DNA from 3 places in the Calidifontibacter indicus genome. Region 1 is predicted to be linked to each of the others. Evidence: predicted binding sites of a transcription regulator. Region 1 holds the regulator's gene; each other region holds the start of a gene.

Region 1 (4,448 bases):
CCTTCGGGCCGGTCAGCGCCTGAATCCAGCGCAGGTCCTGCGGCGCGACGAAGTGCCAGGTCGGTCGCAGGATGTGGGTGCGCACCCAGTCTCCGCGCGCCTGCGCAGCCACGACCTCGGCGTAGCGCGTGTCCCGTGAGCGCATCGCGAGCGAGTGGGCGGCGAGAGGCGCGTCCTGCGACTGCACACAGGTGAGCAGGCGGACGGCGTCCGCCGCGTGCGGCAATGGGGTCGACGACAACCGTTGGACGGCGAGCCGGCGCCGGTTCACCCACTGCCGGTCGACCACGCGCGCCGTCACGGTGCCTTCACGAAGTTGTCAGCTTGTCGGCACCGGCGAGGCTGGTCGGCGAGGCGGCTCAGGCCGGAGCACCGACGCACGACTGGTCGTGTGCCGCCTCGACGAGCGCGTCGATCATGGCGGCCACGGCGGGCACCCGGGTGAGGTCGGGCGTGGTGACCGCGAAGACCCGGCGGTGCGACGGCGGGTCGATCGGGAGCACCTTCACCCGCGCGTTCGGGGCGGAACGCAGGATCAGGTCGGGCACCAGTGCGACTCCCAGACCCTCGGCCACGAGTCCGAGCACGGCCACGTAGTCCTCGGTCTCGAAGGCGACATCGGGGGCGAACCCGGCGCCGTCGGCCAACGCGAGCAGGTGGCCGCGACAGCGGGTGCAGCCCGCGATCCACGGCGCCTGGGCGAGGTCGGCGAGGTCGACACTCTCGTGGGCGGCGAGCGGGTGGTCGAGGGGCAGCGCGATGCGCACGTCGTCGAGCAACAGCTCACGCACCTCGAAGTCGTCGAGCTGGTCGGTCGTGAGCTCGAGCCCCTCGTAGGTGAACGCGACCGCGACGTCGCACTCGCCCGCGCGCAGCGCGGCCAACGATTCCGGCGGCTCACCCTCGGCGAAGGTCACCTGCACCTGCGGGAAACGCTTCTTCACCAGCGACAACGCCTTCGGCACCAGGGTCGACGACGACGACGGGAAGGCCATCAGCCGCACCCGGCCCGAACGCAGACCGGCGATCGCGGCCACCTCCGACTCGGCCGCGCTGATCGCGCCCAGGACGGCGCCGGCATGGCGGGCGAGCACCTCACCGGCCTCGGTGAGGCGCACGTTGCGTCCGAGTCGTTCGACCAGGGGAGTGCCCAGCCGCTCCTCCAAGCGGCGCACCATTTGGGAGATGGCAGGCTGGGAGTAACCCAGCGACGACGCGGCCGCGGTGAAGCTGCCCTCGTCAGCGATGGCACGAATCACCCGGAGTCCGGCAGCGTCGATCATGCCTACTAGCGTACGTGCGACGCGCCGAACGACCAGCGAAGGACCCGATGGACGACCGCAGTTACCTGGCTCATCGCCTGCGTGCGGGCAAGGTGCTCGTGATGACGGGTGCCGGGTTGTCCACGGATTCCGGTCTGCCCGACTACCGCGGCCCGGACGGCGTGCGCCGCGTGCAACCGATGACCGTGGCCGAGTTCCGTGCGGGTGCGGCTGCTCGGCAGCGGTACTGGAGCCGCTCCTATGTCGGCTGGACGCGGTTTCGCACCGCCGAACCGAACCCGGCACACGACCATCTCGCCCGGTTGGAAGGCGCCGGCCTGCTCGCCGCGACGATCACCCAGAACGTCGACGGGTTGGCGCAGCGCGCAGGATCCCGAACGGTGATCGAGCTGCACGGCAACCTCGGCCGCGCGATCTGCCTCGACTGCCGCAGCACCGTCGACCGCGAGTGGGTGCAGCGCGAGTTCACCCGGCTCAACCCGGCGTTCGCGGCCGATGCCGAGCGTGCGCGCAACCTTCCGCTGCGCCCCGACGGCGACGTCGACATCGACGAATCGCTCATCCACGACATCACGCTGGTGCACTGCCCGACCTGCGGCAGCGACCTGCTGAAGCCCGACGTCGTGATGTTCGGGGAGTCGGTGCCCAAACCGCTCGTCGACCACTGCTTCGACCTCGTCGCCGCAAGTCGCACGTTGCTGGTCGTCGGCTCGTCGCTCGGGGTGATGTCGGGCTACCGCTTCGCCCGCCGGGCCGCCGCGCTCGAGGTGCCGATCGTGCTGATGAACACGGGCTGGTCACGGGCCGAGGAGATCGCCACCCGACACGTCCACCGCCCCCTGCGCGAGGTGCTGCAGGAGGCGGTGTGGGACGTGCTGGGTGATGTGCCCGGGACTGACTCCGGGTCTGAATCCGGGGACTGATTCCGGGAGCTCAGACCCGGCGTAGCACCGCGGTCACCTTGCCGAGGATGACGGCGTGGTCGCCGTCGATCGGGTCGTACGCGGGGTTGTGGGGCATCAGCCACACCTTGCCGTCGCGGCGCTTGAAGGTCTTCACGGTGGCCTCGTTGTCGAGCATCGCCGCAACGATGTCGCCGTTGGTGGCGGTCGGCTGCTGACGCACGACGACCCAGTCGCCGTCGCAGATCGCCGCGTCGATCATCGAGTCACCGACGACCTTCAGCAGGAACAGATCGCCCTCACCGACGATCTGCTTGGGCAGCGGGAAGACGTCCTCGACGACCTCCTCGGCGAGGATCGGGCCGCCGGCGGCGATCCGCCCGACCACCGGCACGTAGGACGCGGCCGGCCGCTGGTCGCCGGCGCCGGTCTCGTCGACCGTGGACTCGTCGGCCGAGGTGACGCTGGAACCACCCCGCACGCCGCGCTTTTCGGCGTTGTGATCGGGGGAGATGATCTCGATCGCGCGCGGCCGGTTGGGGTCGCGGCGCAGGTAGCCCTTGCGCTCGAGCATCGACAACTGGTGAGCGACCGAACTGGGGCTGGTGAGACCGACCGCCTCACCGATCTCGCGCATGCTCGGCGGGTAACCGCGGCGGTCGACCGAGTTGCGGATGACCTCGAGCACCTTCCGCTGGCGGGTCGTGAGCGCGGTGCCGCCCTCGTCGTCGGGCAACTGGTGGATCTTGGCCATGTCGTCTGCGTCCTTCGTCGTCTCGCCGGGGCCGTGCTCGTGTCGTGCTCGTGTCGTGCTCCAGCTGCGGTGCTGGTGCCTGCGGTCAGACAGTCGGCCGACGGAGGTTGTCGGTGGTCGCTGCCAGGCTGCGAAGCATGGAAAGAGGCTATGCCGCTCGCACACAGTTATCAAACATTTGTACGACGCGTGTCTCGTTTATTTCGAACAACCGTGCTATACATCGTACAGGCGTTCTATCGCACGCGTGTGCGAGCGAACATTGGGACGACGCTCAGGCGTCGGGGATGGAGAACATCATGAGTGCAGTCGCTCACTGGGATGCACCGGTCGTCGGGCGCGAGCCGCGCACGCGCCGCCACCTGCACCTCGTGCCCGCCCAGTCTCAGGTGTCGGCGGCCGGCGAGGGCGCTGTGCGCCTGACGATCCGTGGTCGGCGCCTGGTGGCCGCCCTGGTCCTCGCGGCCATCGTCGGTGGCGGGTGGGGAGTTGGCCAGGCGTTCGCCGGCGGCTCCTCGAGCTCCGAACTCGTGGTCCGCTCGGGGCAGACCCTGTCCGAGGTGGCCCACGCTGCCTACCCGCAACTGCCGGTCGGCGAAGCCGTCTACCGCATCCAGCGCGCCAACGGCCTCAACAGCCTTCAGGTGAGCGAGGGTCAGCGTTTGGTGGTCCCGCGCTGAGCCTGCGCTGATCACGTGCATCTCGTGGCCCGGTGTCGACCTGATCGGTCGACGCCGGGCCTCGTCGTTCGGTCGGTCGCGGAGGCGTGTCCCGATCGATTTCGAGGTGTTGCAAGTCCGTGACCTGCGCATTTGCGGGCTCGGCCGGAGCGGGCCGAATTCGCCACGCCGGGGCTGTTGCATCTTGGGGTCGGACCGGAATAGCATCCCTACATCTAGTAGTTACACCGTTGTAAGTTGTCCACATGTAGGTCCCCAGCTAGTCAACAGGATCCACGGACTTCTACACCGGTTTTCCACAATCGACCCCCAGATCGATCCGAAAAGGCCTCGCGGCCCGGGCATTCCTATGCCCATCGCGGGCTCTGATCGATCGTGACGCCACCCGGAGGTGACCATGCACTGCCCGTTCTGCCGACACGACGACTCGCGGGTCGTCGACAGCCGCAGCAGTGACGACGGCACCTCGATCAAGCGGCGTCGCCAGTGCCCGTCGTGCGGGAAGCGGTTCTCCACCTTGGAGACCGCGAGCCTGACGGTGGTCAAGCGGTCCGGCGCGAGCGAGCCGTTCTCCCGGCAGAAGGTGCTCGTCGGCGTCCGCAAGGCCTGCCAGGGGCGCCCGGTCAGCGAAGACCAACTCGCGTTGCTCGCCCAGCAGGTCGAGGAAGGCATCCGTTCGGCGGGAGCCGCCGAGATCGACGCCCACGACGTCGGTCTGGAGATCCTCGGCCCGCTGCGCTGCCTCGACGAGGTCGCCTATCTGCGGTTCGCCTCGGTCTACCAGGCGTTCGACGACCTCGACGACTTCGAGGCGGCGATCGCATTGCTG
Region 2 (4,448 bases), 820 kb from region 1:
CTGGGTGACGGTGTCGAGGTTGCGCCCCTCGTAGCACTGCACCTGCACGATCATCGCGGGCTCGAGCCGCGACCCGAACTTCGACTTGGTGCGCCGCACCCCCTTGGCGACGGCGCGCACCTTGCCGCGACCGCGCAGCAACATCGTGACGATGCGATCGTGCTCGCCCAGCTTGTGGGTGCGCAGCACGATGGCGACGTCGTTGTAGGTGGGCATAACTCCTTCCATTGTCCCCCAACCGCCGCAGCGGCTGCGGCACCGACCCCTAGGATCGAGGCCATGCACAGCAGCTCGCACGACGTCGTCATCGTCGGTGGGGGCCACAACGGCCTCACCGCAGCCGCCTACCTCGCCAAGGCGGGCAAGTCCGTTCTCCTGCTGGAGCGTCAGGACGACCTCGGTGGCGCCACCGTGTCGGCGGACGCGTTCGACGGGATGGGTGCTCGGCTGTCGCGCTACTCCTACCTGGTGAGCCTGATGCCGCGCCGCATCATCGACGATCTCGGGCTCTCGCTGCGGCTCGCGCGGCGTCGTTACTCGTCCTACACGCCGATGCCCGGCGGCGATCGCGGGCTCTTGGTCGATCATCAGGACGCCGCCGCGACCCAGGCGTCGTTCAAGGCCGTCGGCGCCGGGGCCGACTTCGACCGGTGGGGTGAGTTCTACGGGCGCACAACGAAACTCGCCGAGGCGATCTGGCCCACGATGACCGAGCCGTTGCGGCGACGCGGCGAGATCGACCGGCTCGTCGGCGACCCGGCGCTGGCCCGCGACTTCCTCGACCGTCCGCTCGGTGAGGTCATCGAGTCGACCTTCGCTGACGACCTCGTGCGCGGCGTCGTGCTCACCGACGGCCTCATCTCGACGTACGCCTCGGCGCACCAGACCGATCTGCGGCACAACATCTGCTTCCTCTACCACGTGATCGGCGGAGGCACCGGCGACTGGGACGTTCCGATCGGCGGCATGGGCCAGGTGGCAACCCAATTGGCCGACATCGCACGCGCCGCGGGCGCCACGCTGACCACCGGTGCCACCGTGACCGGCGTCGAGCAGGGTGCCGTCACCTGGCACGACACCGCCGGCGTAGAGCACCGCGCGACCGCCGACACCGTGCTGTGGGCAGCGGCGCCGGAGGTGCTCGACCAACTCGCCGGCGGCACCCGCGGTGAGCGGGTCGAGGGTGCCCAGGTGAAGGTCAACCTGCTGTTGTCACGCCTGCCCCGGTTGCGGGAGACCTCCGTGGCTCCCCAGGCCGCCTTCGGCGGCACGTTCCACATCAACGAGCTCTACAGCCAGCTCGAAAATGCCTACACCGCAGCCGAATCGGGCACCGTCCCCGACCCGATGCCGGCCGAGATCTACTGCCACTCGATCACCGACCCGTCGATCCTGTCGCCCGAGCTGCAGGCGTCCGGCGCGCAGACGCTCACCGTCTTCACCCTGCAGACCCCTGACCGGCTGCTCGACGACGCCGACGGCGCCGCCATGCGCGACGACCTGCAGCGCCGCGTGCTCGATTCGCTGAGTTCGGTGCTCGCCGAACCGATCGAGGACGTCGTGATGCGCGACCGTGCGGGCAACCCGTGTGTCGAGACCAAGACCACGCGTGACCTGCAGGACGTGCTCGCGATGCCCGGCGGCAACATCTTCCACGCGCCGCTCACCTGGCCCTGGGTCGACGACGACGCACCCTTGGAGACGGCGGCGCAGCGCTGGGGCGTCGCGACGGCGTACGACGGAGTGCTGCTGGCAGGCGCCGGCTCGCAGCGCGGTGGCGGTGTGAGCGGCCTGGGTGGGTTCGCGGCAGCACAAGCCGTGCTGGAGGGCTGAGCCGCTCTTCGCCCCGGGCGCCGGTCAGACCGACTCGAGGGCGCCATCGATTCGCCTCGCGATCGAACAAATGTACTGGCCGTGAATCTGTGATCGGCGTATCATCGAACACATGTCCTATGCATTGCAGGGTTCACTGCTCGACCAGGTCGAACAGGTCGGACTGCGCTCCCTCGCCGGCGCCGTCCGCCGCACGCCGCTTTCCCGGGGAGCGTGGGTGGATCTGCGGCCGGGCTGGCTGACCGGTGCCGATGAACTCTTCGCCCGACTGATGCCCGGCGGCAGTGGCGGCGTCGACTGGCGGGGCGAGCGACGGATGATGTACGACCGCGAGGTCGACACGCCGCGCCTCCTGCGGTTCTACTCCGCCACCGAACGCTGGCCCGATCCCGTTCTGCAGCAGGCGCGTTCGGCCCTCTCCACCTACTACGCCGACGAGCTCGGCGAGCCGTTCACCACTGCGGGCATGTGCCTCTATCGCGACGGACGCGACTCGGTCGCCTGGCACGGCGACCGCGAGGGGCGCGCGTCGACACACGACACGATGGTCGCGATCGTGTCCATCGGTTCACCGCGCGCGCTGATGATGCGCCCGGCAGGTGGGGGCGAGTCGATCCGGTTCACCCTCGGGCACGGCGATCTGGTCGTGATGGGTGGCTCGCATCAGCGGACGTGGGAGCATGCGATTCCCAAGAGCAGCAAGCCCGTCGGCCCACGGATCAGCGTGCAGTTCCGCCCGCACGGCATTCGCTGACGGGTTCGCCGGCCGTCCGGCCACCCACAGCTGGGCGCCGGCTAGGCGCGAGCGAGCCGGCTCACGAACCCGCCGCGATCGCCGCCACGACGACCAGCAGGATCAACACCAGGAAGAACGCACCGATCCCGTACAGGCAGCCCTTGCCCTTCGCCTTCTGCTTCTCGTGGCCGATGCTGCCCGTCGTGAACTGGTGCAACGGCGCCCGGTAGAAGACCGGAACCTGTTGTCCCGGAATGATGTTCAGCGCCATCTCGGCCTGCCCGTACTTGCGCATCCACTGGGCGTAGATCTCCAGGTGGTGCTGACCGGGCGGCAGCGGGTAGGTGTTCGATCCGTACGACGCCGGGTAAGGACGCCCGTCGATCACCACGTTCGGCGTGAGCATGTTCGACGTCGCCGCGCTGCCCTGAATGGTCAGGTGCAGATACCCGGGAGGGCCGGGCTGCTGGGACTGCTGGCCGCCGTACAGCGGCTGACCACCCTGCCAACCCGGCTGCGGCCCACCCTGCGGGTACCCGGCCTGACCCTGCGGGTAACCAGGCTGACCCTGCGGGTAACCGGGCCCGCCCTGCGGATACCCGGGCTGACCGCCGTAGGGCGGCTGCCCACTCACAGCGCGGCGTCCAGCGCCTGCCGGGTGATGTCGGCAAGCTGCCCGACCTCGTCGTCGGTCATGACGAACGCCGGCGAGAACTGCACGCCGCCCGCACCGACCGCCCGGGTCGCGACACCGAGTTCACGCATCTTCGCCACCACCGGGGCGGCCTTGGCGACCTCGTGCAACTGCACCGCGGCGACAGCACCGGTGCCGCAGCGCACCTCGGAGACCAGGTCGTGGTCGGCCAGCGGCGACAGCGCGGAGGCGAGGCTGCCTTCGAGGCGAGCGGCCTCGTCCAGCAGGTTCTCCTGCTCGAGGATGTCGAGGTTGGCGTTGGCGACGGCGGCCGCGACGGCGTGCCCGGAGTAGGTGTAACCGTGGCGCAGCCAGCGTCCGGCGTCCTGGTCGAAGAACGGCTCGGCGACGCGCGGAGCCACCAGCACTGCACCCATCGGGATGTATCCGGAGGTGAGGCCCTTGGCCGTGGTGACGAAGTCGGGCTCGAGACCGAACTTCGCGGACGCGAACCAAGCACCACCGATTCGTCCGTAACCGGTGACGACCTCGTCGGCGACGAAGAGGATGTCGTGCTCGGTGCAGATCTTGCGCACCGCCATCAGGTAGTCCTCGGGTGGCGGGTAGACGCCACCGGCACCCATGACCGGCTCGGCGAAGAAGGCCGCGACGTTCTCCGGGCCGAGGCGCTCGATCGTGGCGCGCAGATCTTCGGCGTCGTCCCAGGCGACGTGCGCCTGGTCTTCGACGAGCGTGCCGTAGCCCTCGATGTTGCCCTGGATGCCGCCGAGCGAGGTGCCGGCGTAGTGCATGCCGTGGTAGGCCTTCGAGCGGCCGATGATGTAGCGCTTGGACTCCTGGCCCTGCTCGAACCAGTAGCGGCGCGCGATCTTCGCGGCCGTCTCGACCGAGTCGGAGCCACCGGAGGTGAGGAAGGTCTTCGACCCCGGCACCGGTGCGATGCCGGCAAGGCGCTCGGCCAGCTCGATCACCGGCGGATTGGCGTAGTCGCCGAAGGTGCTGTAGGCCGCGAGGGTCTGCGCCTGGTCGGCGGCAGCCTGCGCCAGTTCCTTGCGACCGTGGCCGACGTTGGCGAACCACAGACCGGCGGTGGCGTCGAGGTACTGCTTGCCCGACGCGTCCCAGACGTGCACGCCCTCACCGCGCGCGATGACGAACTCGCCGTTCTTCTCGACCGCTCCCATGTCGGAGAACGGGTGCCACAACGCGCCCATCGGCGCACCT
Region 3 (4,448 bases), 610 kb from region 1:
CGCCGATCCACCTGTCCCCCAACGTGGTCAGCGCCAAGGTGGTCGGGATGAGCGAGACGGTCAGTCGGCCCTCTTCGCAGGAGGCAACCGTGAGTGAGACACCGTCGATGGTGATCGATCCCTTCGGCACGACGTATTGACCGACCTGTGCGGGCACGGCGATCGTGAGGTTCGTCCAGTGTTCGCTGGGCTCGATCTCGAGCACCTGGCCGGTGCCGTCGACGTGACCTTGCACGATGTGTCCGTCAAACCGTCCGTCGGCGCGCATGGCGCGTTCGAGGTTGACCTTCCCGCCGACGACGAGGTCGCCGAGGTGGGTGCACCGCAGGGTCTCGGCCATCACGTCGACGGTGAACCGCTGCGTGTCGAACTCGGTGACCGTGAGGCACACCCCGTCGACCGCGATCGAGGCGCCGTGTTTGGCGTCGCTGAGCACCTCGTCGGCCCGGATCGTGAGCCGGGCGCAGTCGCCGACTCGGTCGATCTGCTCGACGGTGCCGACCTCCTCGATGATTCCGGTGAACATCGTTCAGTCCTCTCGTGCGGGACGGTTGGGTGAAGTGCGGGACATGATCAGGCGGACGTCGTCGCCGAACCTGGCGACGTCGTCGAGGTGCCAGCGCTGGCCGTCGGCGATGGTGCCGATGCCGAGGTCGCCGAGCAGGTGCGCGCCGGCGCCGAGCAGCACCGGCGCGAGGTAGGCGTGGATCTCGTCGACCAGACCGGCCGCGAGGAAGGCCGCCGCGAGGGTCGGGCCGCCCTCGAGCAGCACGTGGCGGATACCGCGTTCGTGCAGTTGCTCCAGCGCCTTCGCCGGGTCGTGGGTGGGGATCACGAGCGTTTCGGCAGCGTCGTCGAAGATCTTCGCGCTGCTCGGAATATCGCTGCGTCCCAGCACGACCCGCAGCGGCTGCCCGTCGTGGGGCACGTCGCGGACGGTGAGTGCGGGGTCGTCGGCGCGCACGGTGCCGGTGCCGACGACGACCGCCCCGACCCGGGCCCGCAGCCGGTGCACTTCCTGTCGCGATGCCGGGCCGGTGATCCACCGACTGGTGCCGTCGGCCGCGGCGACCCGTCCGTCGAGGGTCGACGCCGACTTCCAGGTGACCAGGGGGCGTCCGTGTCGGGCGGCGAAGGTCCATCCCGGGTTGAGAGCTTCGGCGCGTGCGGCGTGGTCGGTGATGTCGTCGGTGGCCTGCTCGACGGCGATGCCGGCGGCGCGCAGCCGCTGCGCTCCCCCGGCCGCCGCGTGCGACGGGTCGGCGGCCGCGTAGACCACGCGCACGACCCCCGCGTCGATGAGCGCAGCGGCGCACGGAGGGGTGCGGCCGTGGTGGTTGCAGGGTTCGAGGGTGACGAAAGCCGTTGCGCCACGGGTCTTCTCACCGGCGTCCGCCAAGGCTGCGGCCTCCGCATGCGGGGTGCCGGCGCCCCGGTGGAAACCGCGTCCGACCACTGCGCCGTCGTTGACCAGCACGCACCCGACCCGCGGGTTGGGGTCGACGACGGGGCCCCGGGCCGCCAGTTCGAGGGCAGCCTCGAGGAAGGCAGCGTCTGCGGTGGTGATCGCCATCGCCTCTCCCGGTCGTCCGTCGTCGGACGTGACCCGGGGAGTTGGCGTACGTCAGGACACCCCGCGCGGATCGCAGTCGATCCGCAGGGGTACCTGCGTGCTCGAGGTCTGCCGAAGCAAACCTCGAACGTGCGCCTCCCATCCGGACTTTCACCGTCGGTCCTGGAATTCCACCAGGTCAACCGCTCACCTCTTGCGAGGATCGCGGGTCGCGGACTGTCACCGCCGGCTCAGAGTTTCACTGACCCCGGAGCACGTTTCTTCGGTCAGTATGCACCGACGTCCCGACACCCGCCACCGGGGGTGTCGCGCTTCGGGACGGGTGCGGTGCGCCGCTTCGTCAGCCGTGGTCTGATGTGAGCCATGCCGTACCTGCCTGCCCACGACACCCTCACCGACGTCGACGTGATGCGCGATTTCGTTGTCGCACAACCACTTGCGTCCGTTGTGACCCATGACGGCTCGGCGCCCGATCTCGACCTCGTCGACATGCTCGACAAGATCGTCGGCATCACCATCGAGGTGGCGTCGCTGATCGGCAAGTTCAAGGTGAGCGCCCACCGCACCGAGGCCGACCGCCTGGGTGCTCGTGACGGCATCGCCGCCGGGTCCGATTCCTCGGTCACACCGCTGGTCGATGCAATGGGCCGGCCGCCGCAGGGCACCTTCTGACCCTTGTGAGCCGATGTGCACAGGGGCCCGGCTGGCCATCGCTCCCCTGTGGACAAACCCGCCTTCTTGCGGGGGCTGTGGATACCGGAGAGTATCGAATTCTTGTGTGCATCAGCAGAATTCGCTGTGCAAAGCCTTCCCACTAGGTTCGAACAGGCGTACGATTGAGGTAGTCCGAAAGCACCTGGGGAGGAGGCGCCGGCATGACCACCAACGAATCGCTTGAGCCGTTCTACGACTCGTATCCGGGTGAAGCCGCTTCCTGCGCCGCGGTGGTCTCGGACGCGCTGGCTGCGGTGACCCGGCTGGCTCAGTTGACCGGCAACCTCACGGACGCCGAACTCACTTCCCTGGCCCGGTCCCTCGCCCTGGTGCACCAGCAGACCGAGGCGACACTTGTCGCGGTCACGACTGACGCGGTCGAGCGGGGTGCGGTGTACCGGTCCACCGCTGCTGACGCGACCCAGTGGGTGCGACGGCTGTCGACCGGCGAGTCCACCACCGCACTGCTCGGTGCCGACACCGTCAGTGCTGCGGGGCCACTCGTGCCGCTCGACCAACCTCAAGGTTCGGTGGACGCGTGGGGCGACGAACTGGTGTCGCGGTGCGGTCTCGAACCCTTGCGCGCGTCGCGGATCGCGAAGATCGCCGACGCGGTCCGCTCACCCCTCAACGCGCCGTTGGCGGAGGCGTTGCAGTCCGGTCGGATCAACACCACCATCGCCAAAACCTGTCTCGACAACATCGACAAGATCAAGGCGGTTCTGCCGGACGCGACCCGGGAGGAGATCTACGGCTGGTTACTCACCCTCGACGTCGGCGCCGGCGCCAAAACTATCCGGGAACTCACCAAACGGATCCTCGCTCAGTACGGCGAGGAGGTGCTCGACCAGGCCGAAGACGCACACCAGAAGGTTGAGTCCTTGTCCTGGTCGGATGAACCGAACGGGATGGTCAGGTTCACCGCCGACCTCTCACCCGATCACGCCGAACAGGTGAAGCAGGCCGTCGACTCGCTCGCCGGACCATCACCGAAATCAGCGTGTTGCGGTGATCCGCACCACCGGCACACCCCGGGCCCCGACGGCACGTCACAGAAGACGGGTGAGCCCGACCCCAGGAGCGCCGGGAAGCGTCGCGCCGACGCCCTGGTGTTGCTGCTGGGTCTCGGCGCCGAAGCCGTCGACGCAGACCGGGAGATCAAACACCGCGGATCCGCCACGTTGGTCGTCACGATCGACTTCCTCGTCCTCGCCGGGATCCTCGCCGGGCTCGGCATCACCGACACCGGCACCGGCGTCTCCCCCGACACCGTGCGACAACTCGCCTGCGACGCGAAAATCCTGCCGATGGTCCTCGGATCCAAGAACCAACCACTCAACCTCGGCCGAAAACGACGCTTGGTGGAAGACGAGCTGCGAAGAGCCGTGATCCACCGCGACAAACACTGCACCTACGCAGGCTGCGACAGACCACCCGTCATGTGCGAGTGTTTTTGGGGTCCCCGCGAAGTATCGGAGCGAGGAACGAGCGGAGAACTTCGTGGGGTGAAGGTTCTCCATGTCGAGTCGTGGTGGGCAGGCGGCGAAACCTCACTCGAGAACAGTGCACTGTTGTGCAGCACCCACCACCGCATCGTCCACCGCGACCACCTCACCGCCACCGTCACCGACACCGGCGTCACCTGGCACTACCAAGGTGCCGCTACTGCATCAGCCTGACGCATTCTGGCTGGGCCTGTCGGTGGTCAGGGCCAAGGTGGTCGACATGTTGATCTACGTCGCTGCACCCTTGGAAGCAGCAGACCTCGTGCGCGAGGCGAACGCCCTCATCCACGAAGCTGGGCACGAACTCGCCCTCGACTGGACGCGCGACATGTCGTTCGTCGCGAAGTTCTCTTCTCAGCCGGAGCGTTCGGCCGCGATGGCGGCGGGGATGATTGATGCGGTCCTGCGCGCCGATGCCGTGGCGGTGCTCGCGACGCACCACGAGGGCCGTGGCATGTTCGTCGAGTTGGGCGCGGCGCTGGCCCGAGCCACCCAGGGCTCGCTCGCCCATCTTGCAACAATCGGCGACATCACGGCTCGGGAGAGCGTGTTCCACCAGCACCCGTCCGTCGAGCACTTCCCGACGATGACCGACTGGCTCGGCTCCCTCTGACAGGCCCGTCGAGTCAGTGCGCGCAGGCCGTTGCGAGAGAACG

The links. Region 1 encodes LexA, which represses DNA repair genes until DNA is damaged. Its sites were predicted from a motif close to TCGAACANNTGTTCGA; they were not measured.
Region 2: the regulator LexA is predicted to act here: its motif matches at 1,896-1,911, upstream of DFJ65_RS09040 (alpha-ketoglutarate-dependent dioxygenase AlkB).
Region 3: the regulator LexA is predicted to act here: its motif matches at 2,394-2,409, upstream of DFJ65_RS10020 (HNH endonuclease signature motif containing protein).

The regions. Positions count from the first base shown of each region.
Region 1 is NZ_QTUA01000001.1:2,711,016-2,715,463, reverse strand. It holds gene DFJ65_RS12915 (winged helix DNA-binding domain-containing protein) at 1-301, opposite strand, end outside; gene DFJ65_RS12910 (LysR family transcriptional regulator) at 360-1,283, opposite strand; gene DFJ65_RS12905 (Sir2 family NAD-dependent protein deacetylase) at 1,331-2,206, shown strand; gene lexA (transcriptional repressor LexA) at 2,217-2,939, opposite strand; gene DFJ65_RS12895 (LysM peptidoglycan-binding domain-containing protein) at 3,239-3,619, shown strand; gene nrdR (transcriptional regulator NrdR) at 4,017-4,448, shown strand, end outside.
Region 2 is NZ_QTUA01000001.1:1,891,405-1,895,852, reverse strand. It holds gene recO (DNA repair protein RecO) at 1-216, opposite strand, end outside; gene DFJ65_RS09045 (phytoene desaturase family protein) at 280-1,833, shown strand; gene DFJ65_RS09040 (alpha-ketoglutarate-dependent dioxygenase AlkB) at 1,946-2,587, shown strand; gene DFJ65_RS17785 (hypothetical protein) at 2,649-3,203, opposite strand; gene DFJ65_RS09030 (aminotransferase family protein) at 3,200-4,438, opposite strand.
Region 3 is NZ_QTUA01000001.1:2,101,044-2,105,491, reverse strand. It holds gene DFJ65_RS10035 (riboflavin synthase) at 1-526, opposite strand, end outside; gene ribD (bifunctional diaminohydroxyphosphoribosylaminopyrimidine deaminase/5-amino-6-(5-phosphoribosylamino)uracil reductase RibD) at 530-1,573, opposite strand; FMN riboswitch at 1,700-1,832, opposite strand; gene DFJ65_RS10025 (hypothetical protein) at 1,937-2,245, shown strand; gene DFJ65_RS10020 (HNH endonuclease signature motif containing protein) at 2,449-3,966, shown strand; gene DFJ65_RS10015 (hypothetical protein) at 4,013-4,405, shown strand; gene rpe (ribulose-phosphate 3-epimerase) at 4,419-4,448, opposite strand, start outside.